One region of the Streptomyces sp. NPDC127117 genome, then DNA from elsewhere that is predicted to be linked to it. Evidence: predicted binding sites of a transcription regulator. Region 1 holds the regulator's gene; the other holds the start of a gene.
The links. The regulator HrcA, encoded in region 1, represses chaperone genes, less so after heat shock. The targets are predictions, from matches to a motif close to TTNGCACTCNGNNNNNCNGAGTGCNAA.
Positions count from the first base shown of each region.

Region 2: the regulator HrcA is predicted to act here: its motif matches at 4,744-4,770, upstream of groL (chaperonin GroEL).

Region 1 covers NZ_JBHXTM010000003.1:74,191-80,325, forward strand. Annotated here, with positions in the region: gene ACFVH0_RS03815 (SpoIIE family protein phosphatase) at 1-449, shown strand, start outside; gene hemW (radical SAM family heme chaperone HemW) at 524-1,765, shown strand; gene ACFVH0_RS03825 (DUF3097 domain-containing protein) at 1,913-2,731, opposite strand; gene ACFVH0_RS03830 (MBL fold metallo-hydrolase) at 2,757-3,479, opposite strand; gene hrcA (heat-inducible transcriptional repressor HrcA) at 3,678-4,694, shown strand; gene dnaJ (molecular chaperone DnaJ) at 4,695-5,831, shown strand; gene ACFVH0_RS03845 (nitronate monooxygenase) at 5,956-6,135, shown strand, end outside.
Region 2 covers NZ_JBHXTM010000005.1:53,473-59,607, forward strand. Annotated here, with positions in the region: gene ACFVH0_RS06465 (trehalose-6-phosphate synthase) at 1-1,032, opposite strand, end outside; gene ACFVH0_RS06470 (glucosyl-3-phosphoglycerate synthase) at 1,087-2,037, opposite strand; SAM riboswitch class I at 2,191-2,317, shown strand; gene thrC (threonine synthase) at 2,335-3,645, shown strand; gene ACFVH0_RS06480 (MoaD/ThiS family protein) at 3,676-3,954, shown strand; gene ACFVH0_RS06485 (cold-shock protein) at 4,377-4,583, shown strand; gene groL (chaperonin GroEL) at 4,932-6,135, shown strand, end outside.

The DNA.
Region 1 (6,135 bases):
CCGCGGGCGGTCAGCAGACCGCGGACACCGGGCAGTCCCGCTTCCTCTCCCTGCTCTACGGGGAACTCGTACCGCTGCCCGGTGGCGGCGTGCGCTGCACCCTGGCCAGCGCCGGCCACCCGTTGCCGCTGCTGCTGCGGCCCGACGGCGAGGTGCGCCCGGCCGCCGAGCCGCAGATACTGCTCGGGATCTTCGACGACGTCGCGTACGAGAGCCAGTGCTTCGAGCTGGCACCCGGCGACAGCCTGCTGTGCGTCACGGACGGTGTGACGGAGCGGCGCTCCGGGACGCTGATGTTCGACGACGGGGACGGACTGGCCCGGGCACTGGCGGGCTGTTCCGGCCTGTCGGCGGACGGGATCGCGGACCGGATCAAGCGGGCGGTGCACGAATTCGCCGAGCGGCCGCCGGACGACGATCTGGCGCTGCTCGTGCTCCAGGCGGGCTGAGGCGGCGCATGAGCGGGGGCGGGCGGCCTCCGTGATCACGGGCATGGCCGGGAGGCTCCCGGCGGCGAGCGACAATGGGCGGTATGCCTTCCGTACTGCCCGATGGTGAACCCGTACCCGACGACGGGGCGCTGCCCCGCCATGCCCTGGAAGGCGCCGCCGGCCGGCCGCTCGGCTTCTACCTGCACGTGCCGTACTGCGCGACCCGCTGCGGCTACTGCGACTTCAATACCTACACCGCGACCGAGCTGCGCGGTTCCGGCGGCGCGCTGGCCTCCCGGGACAACTACGCGACCCATCTGATCGGCGAGGTCCGCCAGGCCCGCAAGGTCCTCGGGGACGACCCCCGGCCGGTCCGCACGGTCTTCGTCGGCGGCGGTACGCCGACCCTGCTGGCGGCCTCCGACCTGGTCCGGATGCTGGGGGCGATCCGGGAGGAGTTCGGGCTCGCGGACGACGCCGAGATCACCACCGAGGCCAATCCGGAGTCCGTCGGTCCGGCGTATCTCGCGGAGCTGCGGGAGGGCGGCTTCAACCGGATCTCCTTCGGCATGCAGAGCGCCCGGCAGCACGTGCTGAAGATCCTCGACCGTACGCATACGCCGGGGCGCCCCGAGGCGTGTGTCGCCGAGGCCCGGGAGGCGGGCTTCGAGCACGTCAACCTCGACCTGATCTACGGCACGCCGGGGGAGTCCGACGACGACTGGCGGGCCTCGCTGGACGCGGCGATCGGGGCGGGACCGGACCATGTGTCGGCGTACGCGCTGATCGTCGAGGAGGGCACGCAGCTGGCCCGCCGGATCCGGCGCGGCGAGATCCCGATGACCGACGACGACGCCCACGCGGACCGGTATCTGATCGCGGACGAGGCGATGGCCGCGGCGGGCTTCTCCTGGTACGAGGTGTCGAACTGGGCCCGTACGCCGGAGGGCCGCTGCCTGCACAACGAGCTGTACTGGCGCGGCGCCGACTGGTGGGGCGCCGGGCCCGGGGCGCACAGCCACGTCGGCGGGGTGCGCTGGTGGAACGTGAAGCACCCGGGCGCGTACGCGCAGGCGCTGGCCGAGGGGCGGTCGCCGGGGGCCGGGCGCGAGGTCCTCTCCGAGGAGGACCGGCGGGTGGAGCGGATCCTGCTGGAACTCCGGCTCCAGGACGGCTGCCCGCTCGACATCCTGGCTCCGGCCGGGCTGGCCGCGTCCCGCCGGGCTCTGGCGGACGGGCTCCTGGAAGCGGCGCCGTACGAGCGGGGGCGGGCGGTGCTCACGTTGCGGGGGCGGCTGCTGGCGGATGCGGTGGTGCGGGATCTGGTGGACTGAGGCGCGGGGGACGGGCGGTGCGGGTGCGGTGTGCCTGGTCCCCCGCCCGCCCCTTCCCGTAGCCGGGGACGCCGACCCCGGACCCCCGCTCCTCGATCGTCGGAGGGGCTTGATTCAGCACCTCAAATCGGCGGATGGGTCGGCGGGCTACTCCGGCGCCGTCACGAAGTCGATCAGGTGTTCCACCGAGCCCAGCAGGGCCGGCTCCAGGTCGCGGTACGAGTGGACCTTGGACAGGATGTGCTGCCAGGCCGCGCCGGTGTTCTCCGGCCAGCCCAGGGCGCGGCACACGCCCGTCTTCCAGTCCTGGCCGCGCGGCACCACCGGCCAGGCCGCGATGCCCACGGAGGACGGCTTCACGGCCTCCCACACGTCGATGTAGGGGTGGCCGACCACCAGTACGTTCTCGTCCGTGACCTGATCGGCGATCCGGGACTCCTTGGAGCCGGGGACCAGATGGTCGACCAGGACGCCCAGCCTGGCGTCCGGGCCGGGGGAGAACCCGCGCACGATGGCGGGGAGGTCGTCGATGCCCTCCAGGTACTCGACGACCACGCCCTCGATCCGCAGGTCGTCGCCCCAGACCCGCTCGACCAGCTCCGCGTCGTGCCGGCCTTCCACATAGATCCGGCCCGCCCGTGCGACGCGGGCGCGCGCGCCGGGGACCGCGACCGAACCCGAGGCCGTGCGCGCGGGGCGCACCGGAGCGGCGGCCGAGGGGCGTACGAGCGTGACCACCCGGCCCTCCAGCAGGAAGCCGCGCGGCTCCATCGGGAACACCCGGTGCTTGCCGAAGCGGTCCTCCAGGGTCACCGTCGGCCCCTGGGCCGTCTTCTCGCAGCGGATCACCGCACCGCAGAATCCGGTGGAGACCTCCTCCACGACCAGATCGGCTTCGGCGGGGACCTCGGGAACGGGGGCGGACCTCTTCCACGGCGGGGTCAGGTCCGGCTGGTAGCTGCGCATCGGACGACGATAGGACGACCGGGGGTCACGACACGCCGAAGCGTACGGCCAGTTGTTCGCGCTGATCCCGTACGAACGCCGCGTCCACCACCGCCCCGTGCCCCGGCACGTACACCGCGTCCTCGCCGCCCAGTGCCAGCAGCCGGTCCAGCGAGGCCGGCCAGCGGGACGGGAAGGCGTCCGAGCCCGCCTGGGGTTCGCCGGACTCCTCGACCAGGTCGCCGCAGAGCACGACCGCGGGGGAGCCGGGGACGACCGCCACCAGGTCGTGGCCGCTGTGCGCGGGGCCCACGTCGGCCAGCAGCACCTCGCGCCCGCCGCCCAGGTCGACCGTCCACTCGCCGCACACCTCGTGCTGCGGCGCGACCAGCGCGTCCGCGGCCTCCGCCGCGTCGTGCTCGCCGACCCCGTGGCGCACGGCCGCGGTGTGCAGCTCGTCCGCCCCGTGCTTCAGCAGCTCCCGCATGCCGACCGCTCCGTACACCTGGGCGCCGGAGAACGCGGCGGTGCCCAGTACATGATCGAAATGGGGATGGCTGAGTGCGATATGCGTCACCCTCCGGCCGAGCAGGGCCTGCGCCTGGGCCCGCACCTCGGCGCCTTCACGGAGCGTCGATCCGGTGTCGTAGAGCAGCACCGCGTCCGCTCCGACCACCAGTGCGACCGTCGCGTCCCATCCGGGAAGGCGCCGCCGGCCCACTCCGTGACCGAGTCGCTCCCAGCCGAACTCTTCCCAAGAGGCATCCATACCGCGACGCTATCGGCAACGACCTGCGCGGTCTCGCGGTAGCGTGGCCGGTCGCCCTTGCTAGGCCCCCACTCGGCCGCCGTACACTGGCCGGGGGGTTGCTGGCACTCGCGATGACAGAGTGCCAGGAGGATTCCTGGGCAGAGAAACAGGAACGACCCGAGAACCAACGAGGAAACACAGCTGGAGGTGTGCGCGATGCTCAGCGAACGCAGACTCGAAGTGCTTCGCGCCATCGTCCAGGACTATGTCGGCACGGAGGAGCCCGTCGGCTCCAAGGCGCTCACCGAGCGGCACAAGCTGGGGGTCTCCCCGGCGACCGTCCGCAACGACATGGCGGTGCTGGAGGACGAGGGCTTCATCGCCCAGCCCCACACCAGCGCGGGACGCATCCCGACGGACAAGGGCTACCGGCTCTTCGTCGACAGGCTCGCGGGGGTCAAGCCCCTCTCGACGCCGGAGCGCCGCGCCATCCACAATTTCCTCGACGGCGCGGTGGACCTCGACGACGTCGTGGGCCGCACCGTACGGCTGCTCGCGCAGCTGACCCGGCAGGTCGCCATCGTGCAGTACCCCTCGCTGACCCGGTCGACGGTCCGGCATGTGGAGCTGCTCTCACTGGCACCCGCCCGGCTGATGCTCGTGCTCATCACGGACACCGGCCGGGTCGAACAGCGCATGATCGACTGCCCCGCCCCGTTCGGCGAGACCTCTCTGGCCGATCTGCGGGCCCGGCTCAACAGCCGGGTCGTCGGACGCCGTTTCGCGGACGTCCCGCAGCTGGTGCAGGACCTGCCGGAATCCTTCGAGAGCGAGGACCGGGGAACCGTGTCCACCGTGCTCTCCACCCTGCTCGAAACCCTCGTCGAGGAGACGGAGGAGCGGCTGATGATCGGCGGCACCTCCAACCTCACCCGCTTCGGGCACGACTTCCCGGTGATGATCCGGCCGGTGCTGGAGGCACTGGAGGAGCAGGTCGTGCTGCTGAAGCTGCTCGGCGAGGCCAAGGACTCGGGCATGACCGTACGTATCGGGCACGAGAACGCCCACGAGGGGCTCAACTCCACGTCCGTCGTCGCGGTCGGCTACGGTTCGGGCGACGAGGCAGTCGCCAAACTCGGCGTGGTCGGACCGACCCGCATGGACTACCCCGGAACGATGGGAGCGGTACGCGCAGTGGCACGTTACGTCGGACAGATCCTGGCGGAGTCGTAAGTGGCCACGGACTACTACGCCGTACTCGGCGTGCGCCGCGACGCCTCTCAGGACGAGATCAAGAAGGCATTCCGGCGGCTCGCCCGCGAGCTGCACCCGGATGTGAACCCCGATCCGAAGACCCAGGAGCGGTTCAAGGAGATCAACGCCGCCTACGAGGTGCTGTCGGACCCGCAGAAGAAGCAGGTCTACGACCTCGGCGGCGATCCGTTGTCCGCCTCCGGCGGCGCGGGCGCGGGCGGATTCGGACAGGGCGGCTTCGGCAACTTCTCCGACATCATGGACGCGTTCTTCGGTACGTCGTCGCAGCGCGGACCCCGTTCGCGCACCCGGCGCGGCCAGGACGCGATGATCCGGCTGGAGATCGATCTCGCCGAGGCGGCGTTCGGCACCACCAAGGACATCCAGGTCGACACGGCCGTCGTCTGTACGACGTGCAGCGGCGAGGGTGCCGCACCCGGCACCTCCGCGCAGACCTGTGACATGTGCCGCGGCCGCGGCGAGGTCTCCCAGGTCACCCGGTCCTTCCTCGGCCAGGTCATGACCTCGCGGCCCTGCCCGCAGTGCCAGGGCTTCGGCACGGTCGTGCCGACCCCGTGCCCGGAGTGCGCCGGCGACGGCCGCATCCGCTCGCGGCGCACGCTCACCGTGAAGATCCCCGCCGGTGTCGACAACGGCACCCGCATCCAGCTCGCGGGCGAGGGCGAGGTCGGCCCCGGCGGCGGCCCGGCCGGCGATCTGTACGTGGAGATCCACGAGCTCTCGCACGCGGTGTTCCAGCGCCGCGGCGACGACCTGCACTGCACGGTCACCATCCCCATGACGGCGGGCGCGCTCGGTACCAAGGTGCCGCTGGAGACGCTCGACGGCCTGGAGGAGGTCGATATCCGGCCGGGCACCCAGTCCGGCCAGTCGGTCCCGCTGCACGGCCGCGGCATCACGCATCTGCGGGGCGGCGGGCGCGGCGACCTGATCGTGCACGTCGAGGTGATGACCCCGACGAAGCTCGACCCGGAGCAGGAGCGACTGTTGCGCGACCTGGCGAAGATGCGCGGTGAGGAGCGGCCCACCGGCCAGTTCCAGCCCGGCCAGCAGGGGCTGTTCTCCCGGCTGAAGGACGCCTTCAACGGCCGCTGACCGACTCCGCAAGCCGTTCCCGGACGCCGGACGGACCCGCTCGACGGGCCCGTCCGGCGTTTGAGTACAAAGCGGACCCCGGGGTGGGCGCCCCGGGCGGCCGGGGACGTGACACGATGCGGTCATGTCATCCGCGTTGACCGATCTCTGCCGGTATCCGATCGTGCAGGCCCCGATGGCGGGGGGCACGTCCTGTCCACAGCTCGTCGCGGCCGTCTCCGAGGCGGGCGGGCTCGGTTTCCTCGCCGCCGGGTACAAGACGGCGGACGGCATGTACAACGAGATCAAACAGCTGCGCGGGCTG
Region 2 (6,135 bases), on a different contig from region 1:
GTACGCGGCGTTGATCTCGTCGGCGACCCGCTGCACCTCGGCCGTGTAGTCGCGGTACACCGCCAGGTCCTGCCGGGAGGGGTAGGCGAAGGCGACATGGACGACGCGCTCGCGCCACTCGGGCCGCTCGTCCAGGAGCGCGCGGTACGCGAGCAGGCCGCGCACGATGTTCTTGGACAGTTCCGTTCGGTCCACCCGTACGATCGTCCTCCGGCCGGGGCCGGTCTGCTCGCGCAGCGCCGCCATCCGCTCGTCCACATCCGCCTCGTGGGCACGGCGGCGCAGGAAGTCCGCGTCCGCGCCGAGCCCGTGCACCCCGATCCTGGTCCGCCCGGTGCCGCCCAGGATCTGGGTGCAGCAGCCGATGAACGCGTCCGCCCAGCGCCGGGTCAGGAACGCCGCCCGGTCCGCGCCCAGGATGCCGTGCAGCAACTGCTCGGCGATGTCGTCGGGAAGCAGCCGGAAGTAGTCGACGGGCGCCCACGGGGTGTGCGAGAAGTGGCCGATCCGCAGATCGGGGCGCAGCTCGCGGAGCATGCCGGGCACCAGCGCCAGGTGGTAGTCCTGCACCAGCACCGCCGCACCCTGCCCCGCCTCCTCGGCGAGCGCCTCGGCGAAGGCCCGGTTGTAGGTCTCGAACGACGCCCACTGCCGCCGGAACTCCGCGTCGAAGACCGGCTCCAGCGGTGTCTGGTACAGCATGTGGTGGACGAACCAGAGCACCGAGTTGGCGATGCCGTTGTACGCGTCGGCGTGCACCTCCGCGTCGATGTCGAGCATCCGTACGCCCTGCTCGGCGACCCCGCGCCGGACCGCCTCCCGGTCCCCGGCACCGAGCGCGGCGCACACCCACAGCTTGTCGTCGACGGCGCTCAGCCCGGAGACGAGACCGCCGCCGCCCCGTCTCGCGTCGAGCGAGCCGTCCTCTGTCAGGGTGTACGAGACCGGGCCGCGGTTGGACGCGACGAGGACCTGGGCACCGGACCGGACGCCGGACCGGGCAGCGGGCTGGGCATCGTGCTCGGAGACCATGTTGCGGAATCTAGCCCGATCACGAACCGCCCAAACGTGCGAAGTCAGGCCACGTCAGGCCGCGCGGCGCGAAACGTACTCCTCGATCTCGCACATCGGGGGACGCTCCTCGGTGTCCACGGCATGGGTGCGCGGTACGAAGCCGTTCTCGCCGCGTTCGAACTGGGTGAGGACCGGGCGGATCAGGTGGCCGCGGGAGAGCCGCAGCTGGGCGGTGCGGTAGATCGCCGCCGCCATCCGGCCGAGCGCCTGCCCGTCCTGGTGCCGGTGCTTGCGCACCCCCACGTCGACCTGGGCCAGCGCGTCCAGCCCCACCGTGTGCAGCGCGTCGACCAGCAGGCCCAGCTCCACGCCGTACCCGACGGGGAAGGGCAGCCGTTCGAGCAGCGAGCGGCGCACGGCGTACTCGCCGCCCAGCGGCTGGACGAAACCGGCCAGCTGCGGCCAGTGCAGATTGAGCAGCGGACGGGCCACGAGTTCGGTCACCCGGCCGCCCTGCCCCGCCGCGTCACCGAAGGGGCGGTCGTACATCGCCTTCACGAACTGCACGTCCGGGTCGGTCAGCAGCGGGCCGACGATGCCGGAGACGAAGTCCGCCGAGAAGTCCTTCAGATCGGCGTCGACGAAGCAGACGATGTCGCCCCCGGTGACCAGGAGCGAACGCCACAGCACCTCGCCCTTGCCGGGTACGGCCCGTATCCGGGGGAGTATCGCGTCGCGGTGCACCACCCGGGCGCCGGCCTCCCGGGCCACCTCCGCGGTGGCGTCGGTGGAACCGGAATCGATCACCACGAGTTCGTCGACCAGGCGGACCTTCTCCATCAGCTCGCGCCGGATCGTCGCGACGATCTCGCCGACCGTCGCCTCCTCGTTCAGCGCGGGCAGTACGACACTGACGCTCCCGCGGCCCGCCTCCGCGGCCCTGGCGGCCAGCAGGCGGTCCATCGGACGGTCGGCGGCCGACCAGGAACGCCTGGCCAGCCAGCATTCGACCTCTTCCAGCACGGTCGATACTCCCTGTATGTGATCCATCTCGCGGTTCGGACGACTATCTCAACAGTCCGGTGCTTCGGTTACAGTCTTGAACAACGCGGACGACCATCGCATGCCGGGGTCCGTCCGCCGATAAATGCCCGGATCGAAGATCCGGTGCCACAGCGCTCATCCAGAGGGACTGAGGGAACGGCCCGTTGAAGTCCCGGCAACCCTCCCGCCGACCGCGAGGTCAGGTGGGGAAGGTGCCAATTCCGTCTCGTGGCGAAACGCGCCGCGAGGAAGATGAGGAGAAAGGGCCTCGCCACCATGGCTGCGCAGACCGTTGCAGTAAGCACCAATTCTTCCGCCGATGTCCGATCCGTCGACCTCGGCCCCGCCTCGGGCCTTTCCTGCCGCGAGTGCGGCGAGCGATTCGAACTCGGCCCCATTTTCGCCTGCGCGTCCTGTTTCGGGCCGCTCGAAGTCGCGTACGACCTGCCGAGCGGCTCGCCCGAAGAGCTGAAGAAGCGCATCGAGGCCGGCCCGGCCAACATCTGGCGCTACGCGCCGCTGCTGCCGGTCCCCGCCGATGTCGCCGAGAAGCCCAACCTGAACCCCGGCTGGACCAAGCTCGTCCAGGCCGACAACCTCGCCCGCGAACTCGGCGTCGAGCAGGGCAAGCTGTTCGTCAAGGACGACTCCGGCAACCCCACGCACTCCTTCAAGGACCGGGTCGTCGCCCAGGCCATCGAGGCCGCCCGCGCCTTCGGCTTCACCACCCTCTCCTGCTCCTCCACCGGCAACCTCGCCGGTGCCGTCGGCGCCGCCGCCGCCCGTGCCGGCTTCCGCTCCTGCGTGTTCATCCCGCACGACCTGGAGCAGGGCAAGGTCGTCATGGCCGCGGTGTACGGCGGTGAACTGGTCGGCATCGAGGGCAACTACGACGACGTCAACCGCTTCTGCTCCGAGCTCATCGGCGACCCGCTCGGCGAGGGCTGGGGCTTCGTCAACGTCAACCTGCGTCCCTACTACGGCGAGGGCTCCAAGACCCTGGCGTACGAGATCTGCGAGCAGCTCGGCTGGCGGCTCCCGGACCAGCTGGTCATCCCGATCGCGTCCGGCTCGCAGTTCACCAAGATCGACAAGGGGCTCCAGGAGCTGATCAAGCTCGGCCTGGTCGAGGACAAGCCGTACAAGCTCTTCGGCGCCCAGGCCGAGGGCTGCTCACCGGTCTCGGTCGCGTACAAGGGCGGCCACGACATCGTCCGGCCGCAGAAGCCGAACACGATCGCCAAGTCCCTCGCGATCGGCAACCCGGCCGACGGCCCGTACGTCCTGGACATCGCCCGCCGCACCGGCGGTGCGGTCGAGGACGTCGACGACGAGCAGGTCGTCGACGCGATCAAGCTGCTGGCGCGCACCGAGGGCATCTTCGCGGAGACGGCGGGCGGTGTGACGGTCGGCGTGACGAAGAAGCTCATCGAGGCCGGCCTGATCGACCCGTCGCTGACCACCGTCGTACTCAACACGGGTGACGGCCTCAAGACCCTCGACGCGGTGGCCGACACCTCTCAGGCGACCGCGACGATCCGCCCCAGCCTGGACGCGTTCCGCGCCGCCGGCCTCGCCACCAGCTGACCACCCGAGACTCCAGGAAGGGCACCCACCATGAGCGTCAAGGTCCGCATCCCCACCATCCTCCGCACCTACACGGGCGGCCGGGCCGAGGTCCCGGCCGAGGGCTCGACCCTCTCCCAGGTCATCGAGTCCCTGGAGCTGAACCACCCGGGCATCGCCGCCCGCGTCCTGGACGACCAGGGCAAGCTGCGCCGCTTCGTGAACGTGTACGTCAACGACGACGACGTGCGCTTCGAGGGCGGCCTGGAGACCGCGACGCCCGACGGCGCCGGCATCTCGATCATCCCGGCGGTGGCGGGCGGCTGCTGACGCCCCGTCCGGCCGCATCGCGTTATCGAATTGCCCCCTCCGCGTTTGAAGCGGAGGGGGCAATTCTGCATGGTTGAGCGGGGTACAGTGTGGGAAGTCCCCCCAGCTGCCCCGCGCCGCCCGCATATGAGAATGCGCCTGGTCGCGACAAGATGCAGCCAAAGTGTGCGTTGTGCTTGCGGCATAAGTCGCCTTTGCCTGGCCCGACTTGCCCAGGAATCTCATGAATTCCACATATTCGGGCGTTCGGCGCGGCCGAGAATTCTCGTCCGATTGACCTGTTGCAGAGGGCAGTTGGGCAGATACATTCAGCCGCGGTCGACGCGTTCCGGCGCACACACCCTCTCCTGTCGGAGGGTGAGTTCTGACCCGGGTCCGCGAAGTGCGGTCCTGCGCAAGGGCCAGTAATAGGGGAGTTAGGCATGGCTCAGGGCACCGTCAAGTGGTTCAACGCGGAGAAGGGGTACGGCTTCATCGCGGTCGACGGTGGTGCGGATGTTTTCGTCCACTACAGCGCGATCCAGATGGACGGGTACCGCACCCTCGAAGAGGGTCAGCGAGTTGAATTCGAGATCTCGCAGGGCCAGAAGGGGCCGCAGGCAGACATGGTCAAGCTCGCCGTCGGCTGAGTTCGGCGCGGTCGGCCAACGACACCACTCACGCACTGAGGGCCCGTACCCCGGGGGTACGGGCCCTCAGTGCGTCCCGGCACGCCGCCGGGCGTTGTCCACAGCCCTCCACGGTTGTCCGCATCGGCCCTCCGTGGTTGTCCACATCCGGAGGGGGACGCTTGCACTCTCGGGGGTCGAGTGCTAATCATTGGCGTTAGCACTCTCCAGGTGAGAGTGACAGAACTTGGACCGGGCCGGTGAGGCCCGCAGGTCGGTGGGGCAAGGAACCACCGGTCACGCAGGCCGTCCGTCGCGGGCGCCACTCGGTCCGGAGAAATCCACCCCTGTCCGGGAGGACCACTTCACATGGCCAAGATCATCGCGTTCGACGAGGAGGCCCGGCGCGGTCTCGAGCGCGGCATGAACCAGCTCGCCGACGCCGTCAAGGTCACCCTTGGCCCCAAGGGTCGCAACGTCGTCCTTGAGAAGAAGTGGGGCGCCCCCACGATCACCAACGATGGTGTTTCCATCGCCAAGGAGATCGAGCTGGAGGACCCGTACGAGAAGATCGGTGCGGAGCTGGTCAAGGAGGTCGCCAAGAAGACGGACGACGTCGCCGGCGACGGTACGACCACCGCCACCGTTCTCGCCCAGGCTCTCGTCCGCGAGGGTCTGCGCAACGTTGCCGCGGGTGCCAACCCGATGGCCCTCAAGCGGGGTATCGAGAAGGCCGTCGAGGCCGTCTCCGCCGCCCTCCTGGAGCAGGCCAAGGACGTGGAGACCAAGGAGCAGATCGCTTCGACGGCCTCCATCTCCGCCGCCGACACCCAGATCGGCGAGCTCATCGCCGAGGCCATGGACAAGGTCGGCAAGGAAGGCGTCATCACCGTCGAGGAGTCCCAGACCTTCGGTCTGGAGCTGGAGCTCACCGAGGGTATGCGCTTCGACAAGGGCTACATCTCGGCGTACTTCGCCACCGACATGGAGCGCATGGAGTCGTCCCTGGACGACCCGTACATCCTGATCGTCAACTCGAAGATCAGCAACGTGAAGGACCTCCTTCCGCTGCTGGAGAAGGTCATGCAGTCCGGCAAGCCGCTGCTGATCATCGCCGAGGACGTCGAGGGCGAGGCCCTGTCGACCCTGGTCGTCAACAAGATCCGTGGCACCTTCAAGTCCGTCGCCGTCAAGGCCCCGGGCTTCGGTGACCGCCGCAAGGCCATGCTCGGCGACATCGCCATCCTCACCGGTGGCACCGTCATCTCCGAGGAGGTCGGCCTCAAGCTGGAGAACGCCGGTCTCGACCTGCTCGGCCGCGCCCGCAAGGTCGTCATCACCAAGGACGAGACGACCATCGTCGACGGCGCCGGTGACAGCGACCAGGTCCAGGGCCGGGTCAACCAGATCCGCGCCGAGATCGAGAACTCCGACTCGGACTACGACCGCGAGAAGCTCCAGGAGCGCCTCGCGAAGCTGGCCGGCGGCGTGGCCGTCATCAAGGCCGGTGCCGCGACCGAGGTCGAGCTCAAGGAGCGCAAGCACCGCATCGAGGACGCGGTGCGCAACGCCA